2 regions of the Kocuria kalidii genome follow, and region 1 is predicted to be linked to the other one. Evidence: predicted binding sites of a transcription regulator. Region 1 holds the regulator's gene; the other holds the start of a gene.
What was found. Region 1 encodes LexA, which represses DNA repair genes until DNA is damaged. Its sites were predicted from a motif close to TCGAACANNTGTTCGA; they were not measured.

Region 2: the regulator LexA is predicted to act here: its motif matches at 2,028-2,043, upstream of ruvA (Holliday junction branch migration protein RuvA).

What each region holds. Positions count from the first base shown of each region.
Region 1 covers NZ_JBISWJ010000033.1:36,681-43,842, forward strand. Annotated here, with positions in the region: gene ACH9D3_RS05520 (LysM peptidoglycan-binding domain-containing protein) at 82-510, opposite strand; gene lexA (transcriptional repressor LexA) at 855-1,634, shown strand; gene ACH9D3_RS05530 (helicase C-terminal domain-containing protein) at 1,753-3,831, opposite strand; gene hflX (GTPase HflX) at 3,836-5,464, opposite strand; gene ACH9D3_RS05540 (methyltransferase) at 5,598-6,260, shown strand; gene dapF (diaminopimelate epimerase) at 6,279-7,162, opposite strand, start outside.
Region 2 covers NZ_JBISWJ010000008.1:58,885-66,046, forward strand. Annotated here, with positions in the region: gene ACH9D3_RS01175 (type 1 glutamine amidotransferase) at 1-421, shown strand, start outside; gene ACH9D3_RS01180 (YebC/PmpR family DNA-binding transcriptional regulator) at 564-1,325, shown strand; gene ruvC (crossover junction endodeoxyribonuclease RuvC) at 1,322-1,948, shown strand; gene ruvA (Holliday junction branch migration protein RuvA) at 2,089-2,730, shown strand; gene ruvB (Holliday junction branch migration DNA helicase RuvB) at 2,757-3,851, shown strand; gene yajC (preprotein translocase subunit YajC) at 3,975-4,433, shown strand; gene secD (protein translocase subunit SecD) at 4,523-6,367, shown strand; gene secF (protein translocase subunit SecF) at 6,367-7,162, shown strand, end outside.

The DNA.
Region 1 (7,162 bases):
GCCGGCGGGCCTCTGCTCCGGCAGCCGGCTCCGGCGCCCTGTGCCGGCGCGGGCCCTGGCCTCCTGCTCGGGGCGGGCGGCTCAGGCGGCCGGGACCTCGAGGAGCTGGCCGGCCACGAGCACGGAGCTGTCCAGGTCGTTGAGCTCCACGATCTCGTCCATGACCTCCCGCGGGTCCCGGTCCGGGTCGGCGGTCACGGCGAGCTCCCACAGGCTCTGCCCGGGGAACACGGTGGTCTGCTCGGTGCCGGAGCCCGGCACGGGCTCGCTCGTGGCGGTGGCCGTGGACGGGACGAGGAAGATCACGGCCAGCACGACCAGGGCGGCGGAACCGGCGAGGACGGGCAGTCCCAGGAACACGAGGCGGCCGCGGCGGGTCAGGGTCAGCGGGGTGCGGGAGCCGGAGCGCGCGGGGCGGGCCCGCCGGAGGGCGCGGCCGAGGCCTCGGGCGGATCCTGCGGACTCGCGGCGGCGGGCGACGACGGCGCTGAGGGTGGCACTGGCACTCATGACATGAACTCCTTGACGTTCCCGCACGGGGCGGGCGATCTCGAACTCCGGTCCGGTCGACGGCCCGTCGGGGCCTGCATTCGATCGAACATACTTTCGAATACCGATGACCCATGTCTAGCACGTGTCTGCGAACCCTGTCGACAACCGCTCGTACATATGTTTGAAGACACACGGCGTGTCGCCTAGGCTGGGGGCATGTTCGGGCCTCGGGCCGGTGCGCGCTTCGAACCCCCGGCGCCTGCCGACCGGGTCCCATGGAACCACCCGGGTCCGACATCGGAACCGGGTCCGCGCACACCGGCGGCGGCACCGGCCGCCGGACGGGAAAGGACGACGCTCCCATGGCCCAGCCCCCCACTCCCGACGACGCCCGCGCGCGGACGGCACGCCCCGGAGCGCGCTCGCGCAGCCGCGGCCTCACCGTGCGGCAGCGCACGATCCTCGAGGCCATCCAGCGCTCCATCGCCGAGCACGGCTATCCGCCGTCCATGCGGGAGATCGGTGACCTCGTGGGCCTGGCCTCGCTCTCGAGCGTCACCCACCAGCTCTCGCAGCTCGAGAAGCTGGGCTACCTGCGCCGCGATCCCAAGCGTCCGCGGGCGATGGAGGTGCTCACGCCCCTGCAGCTGCACGGGGGCACCGCACCGGAGCCCTCCGAGCCGCCGCGCGGGGCCGGCGCGGCCGAGCCGGACGGCTCCGCCCGCCCTGCCGCCCGTTCCGCGGTGGCCGAGCTGTCCACCTCCGCGGACGTGACGATGGTCCCCCTGGTCGGCCACATCGCCGCGGGCGGGCCGATCACGGCCGAGCAGGCCGTCGAGGACGTCCTCGCCCTGCCGCGCCAGCTGGTCGGGCACGGCGAGCTGTTCATGCTGCGGGTCAAGGGCGACTCGATGATCGACGCCGCGATCTGCGACGGCGACTGGGTGGTGGTGCGCCGGCAGAGCGCCGCCGACAACGGTGACATCGTGGCGGCGCTGCTCGACGACGAGGCGACCGTCAAGACCTTCCGCCAGCGGGACGGCCACACCTGGCTGCTGCCGCAGAACACGCGGTACGAGCCGATCCTCGGCGACCACGCCACCGTGATGGGCAAGGTCGTCTCGGTGCTGCGCAGCCTCTGACCCGCCGCACCCCGGGCGCCCGGACCCTCCGACGGAGGGCCCGGGCGCCGTTGCGTCCGGCCCGGATCGTCCCGGCGCAGGTCTCCCCCGGGACAGGTCTCCCCCGGCGGACTCGTCCTCAGCCCGAGGACAGGCGCTGCAGCGCCCCGAGCACCACGGACCGGTCCGTGGTGGTCCACAGCGGCGGCAGGGTTCCCCGCAGGAAGCCGCCGTAGCGGGCGGTCGCGATCCGGGAGTCGAGGATCGCCACGACACCGCGGTCCCCGCCGGCACGGATGAGCCGCCCGGTCCCCTGGGCGAGCCGCACCGCCGCGTGCGTCGCGGAGACGGACATGAACCCGTTGCCGCCCGCCCGTTCCGCGGCGCGGCTCCGGGCGCTCGCGAGCGGGTCGTCCGGCCGCGGGAAGGGGATCCGGTCGATCATCACCAGCCGGCACGAGGCACCGGGCACGTCGACGCCCTGCCACAGGCTCATCGTGCCGAAGAGGCTGGTCGCGGGGTCGTCGGTGAACTCCTGCACGAGTCCCGCCAGCGAGGACTCCCCCTGGCAGAGGATCGGCAGGTCGGTGCGCGCGCGGAGGGCCTCGGCCGCCTCCTCCGCCGCCCGGCGGGAGGAGAAGAGCCCCAGGGCGCCACCCCGCGAGGCCTCGAGCAGCGCCAGCATCTCGTCCAGCTGGGCCGGGGTGAGGCGGCGGCCGGGCTTCTCCAGGTGCTTGGCGAGGTAGAGGATGCCCTGTCTCGGGTAGTCGAACGGGCTGCCGACGTCCACGCCCTCCCAGCGCGGGGCGCCCTCGCCCCGGAGTCCCAGGGCGCCGGCGGCGGAGTCGAAGGACGCGCCGACGGACAGGGTCGCCGAGGTGAGGACCACGGTGCGGCCGTCGAAGAGACCCTCCCGCAGGGTGCCCGCCACGCTCAGCGGCGCCACGTGCAGGGTCGCCGGGTCGGAGTCCTCGGCGGCGACGTAGCCGCGGCCGGGCTCCCAGCCGCCCTGCCGGGAGATCCACAGCACCTCACGGTGCTCGTCGGCGGCGAGGATCCGCTCGGCCAGGTCGAGGACGTCGCTCACCCGGGAGCGGGCCATCTGCCGGCCGGCGTCCCCGTCCTTTTCCCCGGCACCGGCCTTGGACTCGGTCATGACGGTGCGGGCGGCGTCCCGGATCTGGGCCACCGCCGCCGCCTGGGCGTCCTCGAGGCCCCGGTGCAGCAGCTCGGCCGGCGCGCCCATCAGGGCGGCCTCGAGATTGGCGGCCCCGGCCGTGAGGGAGTCGGGGCTCGCGGAGGTGTGCTTGCGCACCGACGCGGCCGCCGAGCGCACCATCGCCGCGGAGAGCTGGCCGGTGACGGCGCCCGTCACCCGGTCCTGGAGCTCGTGGGCCTCGTCGATGACCACGACGTCGTGCTCCGGCAGCACGGTGATCCCCTCGAACGCGTTGATCGCGAGCAGGGCGTGGTTGGTGATGACGATGTCCGCTTCGCCGGCGCGCTGCTTCGCGAGCTCGGCGAAGCAGTCCTCGAAGAGCGGGCAACTGCGCCCCAGGCACTCCTTGGCCGTGACCGACACCTGACGCCAGGCGCGGTCGCTGACGCCCGGGAGCACCTCGTCCCGGTCCCCCGTCCCGGTGGACCGGGCCCACTCGCGCAGCCGCTGGACCTCCTGGCCGAGCCGCCCGGGGTTCTCGGCGGCCTCCGGCTGCGGGGCACCGGGGTGCGGGGCGGCGTCGGGCAGGGCGAAGAGCGCTCCCGGATCGTCGTCGGAGGGATAGCCGCCCTCGAGCTTGTGCAGGCACGCGTAGTTGCTGCGGCCCTTGAGCAGCGCCACGTCCACGTCCCGCTCCAGCTCGCCCTCGAGGGCGGCCAGCAGGCGCGGGACGTCCCGTCCCACGATCTGCGACTGCAGGGCCAGCGTCGCGGTGGCCACGACCACGGGCTTGTCGGCGTGCTGGGCGTGCTCGACGAGCGGGGCCAGGTACGCGAGGGACTTGCCGGTGCCGGTGCCCGCCTGGACCAGCAGGTGTCGCCCGCGGTCGAGGGCCTCGGCCACCTTGGCCGTCATCAGGCGCTGCCCGTCCCGCACCTGCCCGCCCATCGCGGTCACGGCGGTGTCGAGCAGGGCCAGCGCGTCCTGCGCCCCGGGCAGCGTCTCGGGGCGCACCCCGGAGACGTCCTGCCCGGACTCGTCCACGAAGGCGGCCGGCACGGGCTCAGGCGCTCTCGGCGCCGAAGCCGGGAGCGTGCTCGGGGGCGAACTCCGCGAGCTCGGCCGCGAGGTCCTCGCGGACCTTCACGAGCAGGTGCGTGCCCTCGGGCAGGTGCTCGGTGCGCAGGATCTCCGCGTCCCAGTCGTGCAGGCGGCTGACCACGTCGCCGCGCTGGTAAGGGACGAGGAGGTCCAGCACCGTCTCCGGACGCGGGATGGACTCGCTGATCCGCTGCCGCAGCTCCTCGATGCCCTCGCCCGTGCGGGCCGAGACCACGACCACGTTGCGCTCGCGCTGCCGGATCCGCTCGACCACGAAGGGGTCGGCCGCATCCACCTTGTTCAGCGCGATGATCTCCGGGATGTTCTGGGCGTCGATGTCCGTGAAGACCTGGCGCACGGCGCGGATCTGGCCCTCCGGGTCGGGGTGCGAGGCGTCCACCACGTGCAGGACGAGGTCGGAGTCGGCGACCTCCTCCAGGGTGGAGCGGAACGCCTCGACGAGCTGCGTGGGCAGCGACCGCACGAAGCCGACCGTGTCCGCGAGCGTGTAGCCGATGCCGTCCGGCGTCTGCGCGCGGCGGACGGTGGGGTCCAGGGTGGCGAACAGGGCGTTCTCGACGAGCACGCCGGCGTCGGTGAGCCGGTTGAGCAGCGAGGACTTGCCCGCGTTGGTGTAGCCGGCGATCGCCACGGACGGCACGGAGTTGCGGCGGCGGTTGAGCCGCTTCGTCTCGCGCGCCGGCTTCATGGCCGCGATCTCCCGGCGGAGCTTGGCCATGCGGGTGCGGATGCGGCGGCGGTCCAGCTCGATCTTGGTCTCACCGGGTCCGCGGGAGCCGATGCCCTCACCGGCGGCGGCGCGACCGCCCGCCTGACGGGACAGGGACTCGCCCCAGCCGCGCAGTCGCGGGAGCAGGTACTCGAGCTGGGCGAGCTCGACCTGCGCCTTGCCCTCCTTCGACTTGGCGTGCTGGGCGAAGATGTCGAGGATCAGGCCGGTGCGGTCGATGACCTTGACCTGCACGACGTCCTCCAGCCCGCGCCGCTGGGAGGGGGCGAGCTCGGAGTCGACGACGACGGTGTCCGCGCCGGTCGCGGCGACGATGTCCCGCAGCTCCTTGGCCTTGCCCGAGCCCAGGTACGTGGCCGGGTCCGGCTTGGTCCGGCGCTGGACGATGCCGTCGAGCACCTCGGAGCCGGCGGTCTCGGCGAGCGCCGCCAGTTCCCGCAGGGAGTTCTCGGCCTCGGCGAGCGTGCCCTCGGTCCACAGCCCGGCCAGCACCACGCGCTCGAGGCGCAGCTGGCGGTACTCGAGCTCGGTGACGTCCTCGAGCTCGGTGGACAGACCGGCGACGCGGCGCAGGGCGCGGCGCTCCTCGAGGTCCTGCTGACCGCCGTCGTGGACGGTGTGCCCGTCCCCGGCGTCGGCGAGCTCGCGGGCCCGGCCGGCGAGCCGGCCCGTCGCCGCGGATTCGCTTTCGGGGGCCGGGACCTGGCCGGCGGCCTGCTCCCGGGCGCGCGCCCGGGACAGCACCCGTTCGACGACGTCCTCCAGGTCCTGCCGGCTCAGGCCGTTCCCGGGCTCCGCGTCGGTGCGGGGCTCGGCAGGGGTTTCACGGGGGTGGGTCATGGTGCCTTTCGGAACGAGCTGCTGATCGGTCAAGTCTAGTGGTGGCGCCGGACATCCCGGCGGCGCGGGGCGTCGCGGCCGGGCGGGCTCCACGGTGCGGGCCCGGCGTGCGCGGTCGGTAGCATGGGGCGCTATGGCACCGCGTTCCGACTCCCCCGATCCCGTGGCCGGCCCGGCGACCCCGAACCCGGGGACCGAGCACTACTTCTCCGAGGATCCCTCGGCACCCGAGGTGCGGCGCTCCGTGACGGTCCGCCTGCGGGGGCGGGAGGTCGTGCTGCAGACCTCCAACGGGGTGTTCAGCCCGCGAGGTCTCGACAGGGGAACGTCCGTGCTGCTGGAAAATGTTCCCGATCCGGCGGGCGCGGAGCTGCTGGACCTCGGCTGCGGCTGGGGACCGGTCGCCCTGAGCCTGGCGGGGTCCGCCCCGGGCTCCCGCGTCACGGCCGTGGACGTCAACGAGCGCTCCCTCCGGCTGACCCGGGACAACGCCGCGGCCCTGGGGCTGCCCGGCGTCGAGGCGCTGCTCCCGGAGCAGGTGCCGCCCGAGCGCCGCTTCGACACCATCTGGTCCAATCCGCCCATCCGGATCGGCAAGCAGCAGCTGCACGAGCTGCTCCTGCAGTGGCTGCCGCGGCTCGCCGCCGGCGGCACGGCGTGGCTCGTCGTGCAGAAGAACCTGGGCGCCGACTCGCTGCAGAAGTGGCTCTCGACCGCGCTGGGCGACGGGTTCCGGGTCTCCCGGCACACGACCGACAAGGGGTTCCGGGTCCTGCTCGTCGAACGCGGGTCCTGAGCGGTCGCGCCGCGGTCCTCAGACGAACGTGCCGTCGGCCACGAGCACGGCCGGCCCGGCCAGCACCACGTGCTCGGTGCCGTCGGGTGCCGGGACGAACGTCACGGAGACGACCCCGCCGGGCACCTGCACGAGCCACTGGTCCGGCGCCGTGGCGCCGCCCCAGAAGCGGGTCGCGGCGGCGGCAGCGCACGCCCCGGTGCCGCAGGACTGCGTCTCGCCCACGCCCCGCTCGTGCACGCGCATCCGCACCCGGCCCACGCCGTCGTCGTCGCCGTCCGCGGGCACCACGAACTCCACGTTGGTCCCGTCCGCGGGCTCCGGGCGCACGGCGGGGGCGGTGAACAGCTCGAGCTGGTCGAGCTTCTCCCCCTCCGCGAGCGCCACGACGGTGTGCGGGTTGCCCATGCCGATCGACAGCGCGGGGCGGGGCACCTTGAGCCCTTGAGCGGTCACGACGGCGTCCGAGCCGCGGGAGCGGGCCGTCTCCCCGTCGAGGAAGGTCCACGGGCCCATGTCCACCGCGTAGCCGGAGTCGGTGCGGGCCACGGTCCTCACGCCGGCGCGGGTGCCGATGCGCAGCACGTCCCCCTCGGGGACCTCGACGAGGCCCCGCTGGACCAGGTAGTGGACGAACACCCGCACGCCGTTGCCGCACATCTCCGCGACGGAACCGTCGTTGTTGCGGTAGTCCATGAACCACTCGGCGTCGGGGGCCGACGCCAGGACCGCCCGCCCCTCAGGGAGCGCCTCCGAGCGCACGGCGCGGATCAGCCCGTCCCCGCCGATGCCGCGGTGGCGGTCGCAGACCAGGGTGACCAGCTCGGCGTCCAGGGCCAGCTCGGCGTGCGGGTCGCTCAGCAGCACGAAGTCGTTGCCCGTGCCGTGTCCCTTCGCGAAGG
Region 2 (7,162 bases), on a different contig from region 1:
CGGCCACGAGTTCCGCACCGGTGCCGGCGAGACCCTGCCCGGGATCGGCATCCTCGACCTGACCACGGTGGGCGGACCGACCCGCCTGATCGGCAACATCGTCCTGGAGTCCCCGGAGTTCGGGACCGTGGTCGGCTACGAGAACCACTCCGGGATCACCCGCCTCGGGCCGGACCAGGCACCGCTCGGCACGGTGGTGAAGGGAGCGGGCAACAACGGCGAGGACGGCACCGAGGGAGCCCTCGTGCACCACGTGGTGGCCTCCTACCTGCACGGGTCGATGCTGCCCAAGAACCCCGCCGTGGCCGACCACCTCATCCGGGCCGCCGTGGAGCGCCGGCTCGGGACCTTCGACGCGGACCCCCTCGACGACACCCTGGCCGAGCGGGCCCGCGAGGTCGCGCGGGCCCGACCGCGCTAGACCCCCGGCCGGGAGCGGGAGCACCCGGTAGCATGGGACAGGACTTTTCCGGCCCGTCCCGGCCATCGCCGGGGCGGGCCGTGCCGGGACGGCGACCGACCCGTCCCGGGACGACCGCGAACGACTTCCCGAGGAGGGACGCATGTCAGGACACTCCAAGTGGGCCACGACCAAGCACAAGAAGGCCGCGATCGACGCCAAGCGCGCCAAGGCCTTCGCCAAGTACATCAAGGGCATCGAGGTGGCGGCCCGCATGGGCGGCGCCGACACCGCGGGCAACCCGGCGCTGGACCTCGCCGTGTCCAAGGCCAAGAAGAACTCCGTGCCCGTCGCGAACATCGACCGCGCGATCAAGCGCGGGGCGGGACTGACGGGTGAGGTCGTCGACTACACCGAGATCCTCTACGAGGCCCGCGGCCCGCAGGGCACGGCGCTGTACATCGAGTGCCTCACCGACAACAAGAACCGCGCGGCCTCCGAGGTGCGCGTGGCCGTGACCCGCAACGGCGGGACGATGGCCGACTCCGGCTCCGTGGCGTTCCTCTTCGAGCGCAAGGGCGTGGTGGAGGTCACCCGCACCGACGGGCTCACGGAGGACGACGTCCTCATGGCCGTCCTGGACGCCGGTGCCGACGAGGTCGTGGAGCAGGAGGAGGTCTTCGAGGTCGTCTCCGAGGCCACCGACCTGCCCGCCATCCGCGCGGCCCTCGACGAGGCCGGGCTCGAGTACAACAACGACGACCCCCAGTTCCGCCCGAGCATGCTGGTCGAACTGGACGCCGAGGGCGCCCGCAAGTTCCTGCGCCTCGTCGACGCCGTCGAGGAGCTCGACGACGTCCAGAACGTCTACGCCAACGCGGACATCCCCGCCGAGGTCCTCGCGCAGCTCGACGCCGAGGACTGACCACGGCCACCCAGCGGATCCTCGGGGTCGACCCGGGACTGACGCGCTGCGGGTTCGGTCTGATCGACATGGCCGGCAACCGCACCGCGTCCTTCGTGGACGTCGGCGTCGCCGGCACGGACGCCGCCGACCCGCTCGACGTGCGGGTGCTGCGCATCTGGGAGGCCACCGAGCGGTGGATCGAGCGGTACCGCCCGGACGCGCTCGCCCTGGAGCGCGTGTTCGCCCAGACCAACGTGAACACGGTCATCGGCACGGCCCACGCCTCCGGCGCCGTGATCGCCTCGGCGGCCCGCCACGGCGTGCCGGTGGCCTGGCACACCCCGTCCGAGGTCAAGGCCGCCGTGACGGGGGAGGGCCGGGCCGACAAGGCGGCCGTGGCCCGCATGGTCGTGCGCATCCTGCGGCTCGACGAGGCGCCCCGCCCGGCCGACGCCGCCGACGCCCTGGCCATCGCCATCTGCCACGGCTGGCGCGGGGGCGGCACGGGAGTGGACGCCACGGCCCGGACCGAGACGCACCAGGGCGCCCGTCCCCGGTCCACGGCCCGCTCCGGCATGACCCCCGCCCAGCGGGCCTGGATCGAGGCCGAGACCCGTGCCAGGCGGGGCGGGCGCGGCTGAGCCGGTGCGCCGGCGCACCCCGGCCGGGGCCGGTGCCGCCCGGTCGGTGGCCACTGCTAGAGTGGCCCCGAGTCGTCATTCGTAGATCCGTTCGAACAACCGTGTTCGGCCCCCACCGGGGCGCGGGAAGGAGTCGCGCGGTGATCGCGTCCATCACGGGACAGGTCGAGCACGTCGGCCTCACCACCGCCGTCGTCGCCGTGGGCGGCTTCGGCGTCCAGGTCCAGGCCACGCCGGAGACGCTGTCCGCCCTGCGGACCGGGCGTGAGGTCCGGCTGGACACGGCCTACGTGGCCCGCAAGGACGAGGCCCCGCTGCTCTTCGGCTTCCGCAGCCCCGCCGAGCGCGAGGTCTTCGAGATCATGCTCGGCGTCAGCGGCGTCGGTCCGCGCACCGCCCTGGCGGTGCTCTCCGTGCTGGGGCCCGACGACGTCCACCGGGCCATCGCCCAGGGCGACGCCAAGGCGTTCACGACCGTCCCCGGCATCGGGCCCAAGGGCGCCCGGCGGATCGTCCTGGAGCTGGCCGACAAGCTCATCGTCCCGGACCGGCCCGCCCCGCCCGCCTCCGCTCCGGTGGAGCCGTGGCGCGCGCAGGTGCTCGAGGCCCTCGTGGGCCTGGGCTGGCACGAGAAGGACGCCGCCCGGGGCATCACCGACGCCCTCGACGGGCGCGAGGAGCTCACCGCGTCCGGGGACGTCCCGGCGATCCTGCGCACCGTGCTCGCGTGGCTCGGTGCGGCCAAGGCCGGGTCCCGGACCGCCGCCGGACGGGGGGAGTGAGCGTGGCCCGCGAGGACGGGGCCGCCGTGAACGCCCGCGAGCGGCTGGTCTCGGCGCAGGACGAGCCGGACGAGAAGCAGCTCGAGTCGGCCCTGCGGCCCGCCAACCTGGACGAGTTCGTCGGGCAGAAGCGGGTGCGCCGGCAGCTGTCCCTGGTGCTCGAGGCCTCCCGGCTGCGGGGCCGCTCCGCCGACCACGTCCTGCTCTCCGGGCCGCCCGGGCTGGGCAAGACGACGCTGGCCATGATCATCGCCGAGGAGATGGGCGCACCCCTGCGGATCTCCTCCGGCCCGGCCATCCAGCACGCCGGCGACCTCGCCGCGATCCTCTCCTCCCTGACCGAGGGGGAGGTGCTGTTCCTCGACGAGATCCACCGCATGTCCCGGCCCGCCGAGGAGATGCTCTACATGGCGATGGAGGACTTCCGGGTGGACATCGTCGTCGGCAAGGGCGCCGGCGCCACCTCCATCCCGCTGGACCTGCCGCCCTTCACCCTCGTGGGCGCCACCACGCGGGCCGGTCTGCTGCCCGGCCCCCTGCGCGACCGCTTCGGCTTCACCGGCCACCTCGAGTTCTACTCCGTGGCGGAGCTCGAGCTCGTGCTGCGCCGCTCCGCGGGGCTCATGGACCTCGCGATGACCGCCGAGGCCTTCGCCGAGGTCGCCTCCCGCTCCCGCGGCACCCCGCGCATCGCCAACCGGCTGCTGCGCCGGGTGCGGGACTGGGCCCTGGTGCACGGCGTGGACCGGATCGACGCCCGCACCTCCTCCGCCGCCCTCGACATGTACGAGGTGGACGCCCGCGGCCTGGACCGGCTCGACCGCTCGGTGCTCGAGGCGCTCGTGTCGAAGTTCGGCGGCGGGCCGGTGGGCCTGTCCACCCTCGCGATCGCCGTGGGGGAGGAGACCGAGACGGTCGAGACCGTGGCCGAGCCCTACCTGGTCCGGGAGGGCCTGCTCGGGCGCACGCCGCGGGGCCGGATCGCCATGGCCGCGGCGTGGGAGCACCTCGGGCTCCGCCCGCCGGAGCACGCCGCGTTCAAGGACCCCGGGCTGCGGGCGGCCTTCGGCGGGGCGGCCCCGGCCGACGACGACGACGCCCCGCCCCTGTTCGAGGACTGACGCGAGACCCACGGCCGCCCCCGCGCGACAGACCGGGTGCTGCTTCCCGGGCGTCGTCCAGGATGCTCCGGGCCGGATCCCCTACCATGGAAGGGACACCCGCCACCGATCGAACGGAAGTCCGTGAGCTCGCTCCTCTCCGCCCAGTCCCTCGCCGCCCAGGCCCCCGCGACCACGGGGGGCGGCACCGCCTGGCTGCTGCCCCTGATGCTCGTGGCCATGGTGCTCCTGCTCTGGCTGCCCATGCGCCGGCAGAAGAAGGCCATGGCACAGGTCAAGGAGAAGCAGGCGGCCATGGGCCCCGGCACCGAGGTCATGACCAACTACGGTCTCTACGGCACGGTGCGCTCGATCGACCGGGACACCAACAAGGTCGTCCTCGAGATCGCCCCGGGCACCGCCGTGACGGTCCACCTGCAGACCGTCACCACGGTCGTCGAGGACGAGACGGTGCCGGCCGACGAGCCCGGTGCGGAGACCCACCCGTCGGTCATCGAGCCCGACGCCCCCACCGCGGGCTCGACCCCCGTCGAGCCCCTGGACGACGACGCCCGGCGCGATCCCGGGCAGCGCAACGACTGACCCCCCACTCGGGACGACGGGCCGACCGCTGGTCGGCCCGTTCCCATGAGCAGGCCCGGGACACCGGGCCGTCGTTCGTAAGGAAGACCATGGCACTGACCACACGCAAGACCTCCGGCGACCCCGGACCCGCCGCACGCGGCGGCACCTCCGGGCGGGGCGGCGGCTCGACCGCACCGGCGCGCTCGGGCGTGCGGGCCGCCCTCTCGACCGCACGGCGGTCCCTGATCGGGCTCGTCCTGCTGCTCGCCCTGCTGGGCGGGCTGCTGACCTGGGGAGCGGGCACCGACCGCACCGGATGGGGGCCCAAGCTGGCCCTCGACCTCGAGGGCGGCACGCAGATGATCCTCTCCCCGACCCTGCAGGGGGAGGACGCAGGCCAGGAGGTCACCCCCGAGCAGCTCGACCAGGCGGTGGAGATCATCCGCCAGCGCGTCGACGGCTCGGGCGTGGCGGAGGCGGAGATCGCGACCCAGTCCGGCAACAACATCGTGGTCTCCATGCCCGGCGTGCCCACCGCCCAGACCCGCGAGCTCATCCAGACCTCGGCGCAGATGAACTTCCGCCCCGTGCTCACCACCGCCGCGGCGGAGCCGATCCCCGAGGACCAGCGCGTCGCCGACGACGCGGTGCCGGAGCCCACGGCCGAGCCCACCGACGCCTCCGACCCCAACTGGATCACCCCGGAGCTGTTCCGGGAGTTCGAGGCCACCGACTGCACCACGCCGCAGAGCCCCGAGGAGCGCGAGGCCCAGGCGGCGGACGAGCCGACCGTCGCGTGCGAGCCCGAGACCGGCACCAAGTACCTCCTGGGCCCCGTCGAGATCCAGGGCACCGGGATCGAGGACGCCTCCTACGGCACCGCCCAGAACGCCCAGGGCGTGTCCCTGAACCAGTTCGCCGTGAACCTCCAGTTCGGCCCGGACGCCACGGACACCTTCCGGCAGCTCTCCGAGCGGCTCTACGGCATCGGCACCGCCACGGAGGGCGACCCCCGCAGCCAGTTCGCGATCCTGCTCGACGGACAGGTGGTCTCCGCGCCGTCGATGAACGCCGTGATCTCCGACGGCCAGGCGCAGATCACGGGCAACTTCACCGAGGAGCAGGCCCGCTTCCTCGCCGAGCAGCTCAAGTACGGCGCGCTGCCGATGAGCTTCGAGATCCAGTCCGAGCAGCAGATCTCCGCGACCCTGGGCGCGGACCAGCTGCGGATGGGCATCGTCGCGGGGATCATCGGCCTGGTGCTCGTGTGCGTCTACTCGCTCTTCCAGTACCGGCTGCTGGGCCTCGTGACCATCAGCTCCCTCGTGGTCGCCGGCGTGCTCACGTGGCTGGCGATCACCCTGCTGGGCTGGTCCGCGAACTACCGCCTGTCCCTGGCCGGCGTGGCGGGCCTGATCGTGGCGATCGGCCAGACCGCCGACTCGTTCATCGTCTACTTCGAGCGCATCCGCGACGAGATCCGCAGCGGCCGCTCCATCCCCGCGGCGGTCGACCACGGATGGCAGCGCGCCCGCCAGACGGTGCTCGCGTCCAAGGCCGTGAACCTCCTGGCCGCCCTGGTCCTGTACTTCGTGGCCGTGGGCAACGTCCGCGGGTTCGCGTTCACCCTCGGGCTGACCGCGATCGCCGACCTGCTCGTCGTCTTCCTCTTCACCCACCCCGTGATGGTGCTGCTCGCCCGCACCCGCTACTTCGGCGGCGGCGGGAAGCACTCGGGCCTCAGCCCCGAGGCGCTCGACGCGGTGCCGCTGTACCGGGGCGCGGGGCGGCTGCGCGAGCCCCGGTCCGAGCACGACGGCCTGACCATCGCCGAGCGGCGCCGGCGCGCAGGAGCGACCGCTCCGCAGGACCCGCCGTCCCCGCCGGCACCGGAGGGCGCACCGGTCGGCGCGTCGTCGTCCCCCGCCCGCACCCCCGAGGAGAACGCCTGATGTCCCGGTTCGCTGATTTCGGCAACGCCCTGCACAGCGGGCGGACGTCCTATCCCTTCGTGGGCCGGGCCAAGCAGTGGCTCGCCGTGGTGGGCGTCCTCGTGCTGCTCTCCCTGCTCGTGCCCGTCGCCAAGGGAGGCTTCAACCTCGGCATCGACTTCACCGGCGGCTCCGAGTTCACCGTCTCCTCCGTGGCGGAGCCGGACATCGAGACCGGCCGGGAGGCGGTCGCCGCGTCCTCCGACGCGACGGGCGTCGAGGTCACGAACATCGCCCCGGAGACCGTCCGGGTGCGCACCGAGCAGCTCGACGACGACGAGACGCTGGCGGTCAAGGACGCCCTGGTCGACGCGTACGGCGTGAGCGACGAGGAGGTCACCTCCACGTTCGTCGGTCCCACCTGGGGCGCCGGCGTCACCCAGCAGGCGCTCCGGGGCCTCGTGGTCTTCGTCGCGCTGGCCACGGTCCTCATGGCCCTGTACTTCCGCACCTGGAAGATGTCGGTCTCCGCGGTCGCCGGCATGCTGGCCTCCGTGGCCATCACCGCCGGGATCTACTCGCTCGTGGGCTTCGAGGTCACCCCGTCCGCGGTGATCGGCTTCCTGACGGTGCTCAGCTACTCGCTCTACGACTCCGTGGTGGTCTTCGACAAGGTCCGGGAGAACACCGAGGGCCTGCTGGACGGCACGGCCCCGCCGGAGCGGGCCGGACGGACGTTCTCCGACCAGGTGAACCTCGCCGTGAACCAGACCCTCGTGCGCTCGATCAACACGTCCGTGGTCGGCATCCTGCCCG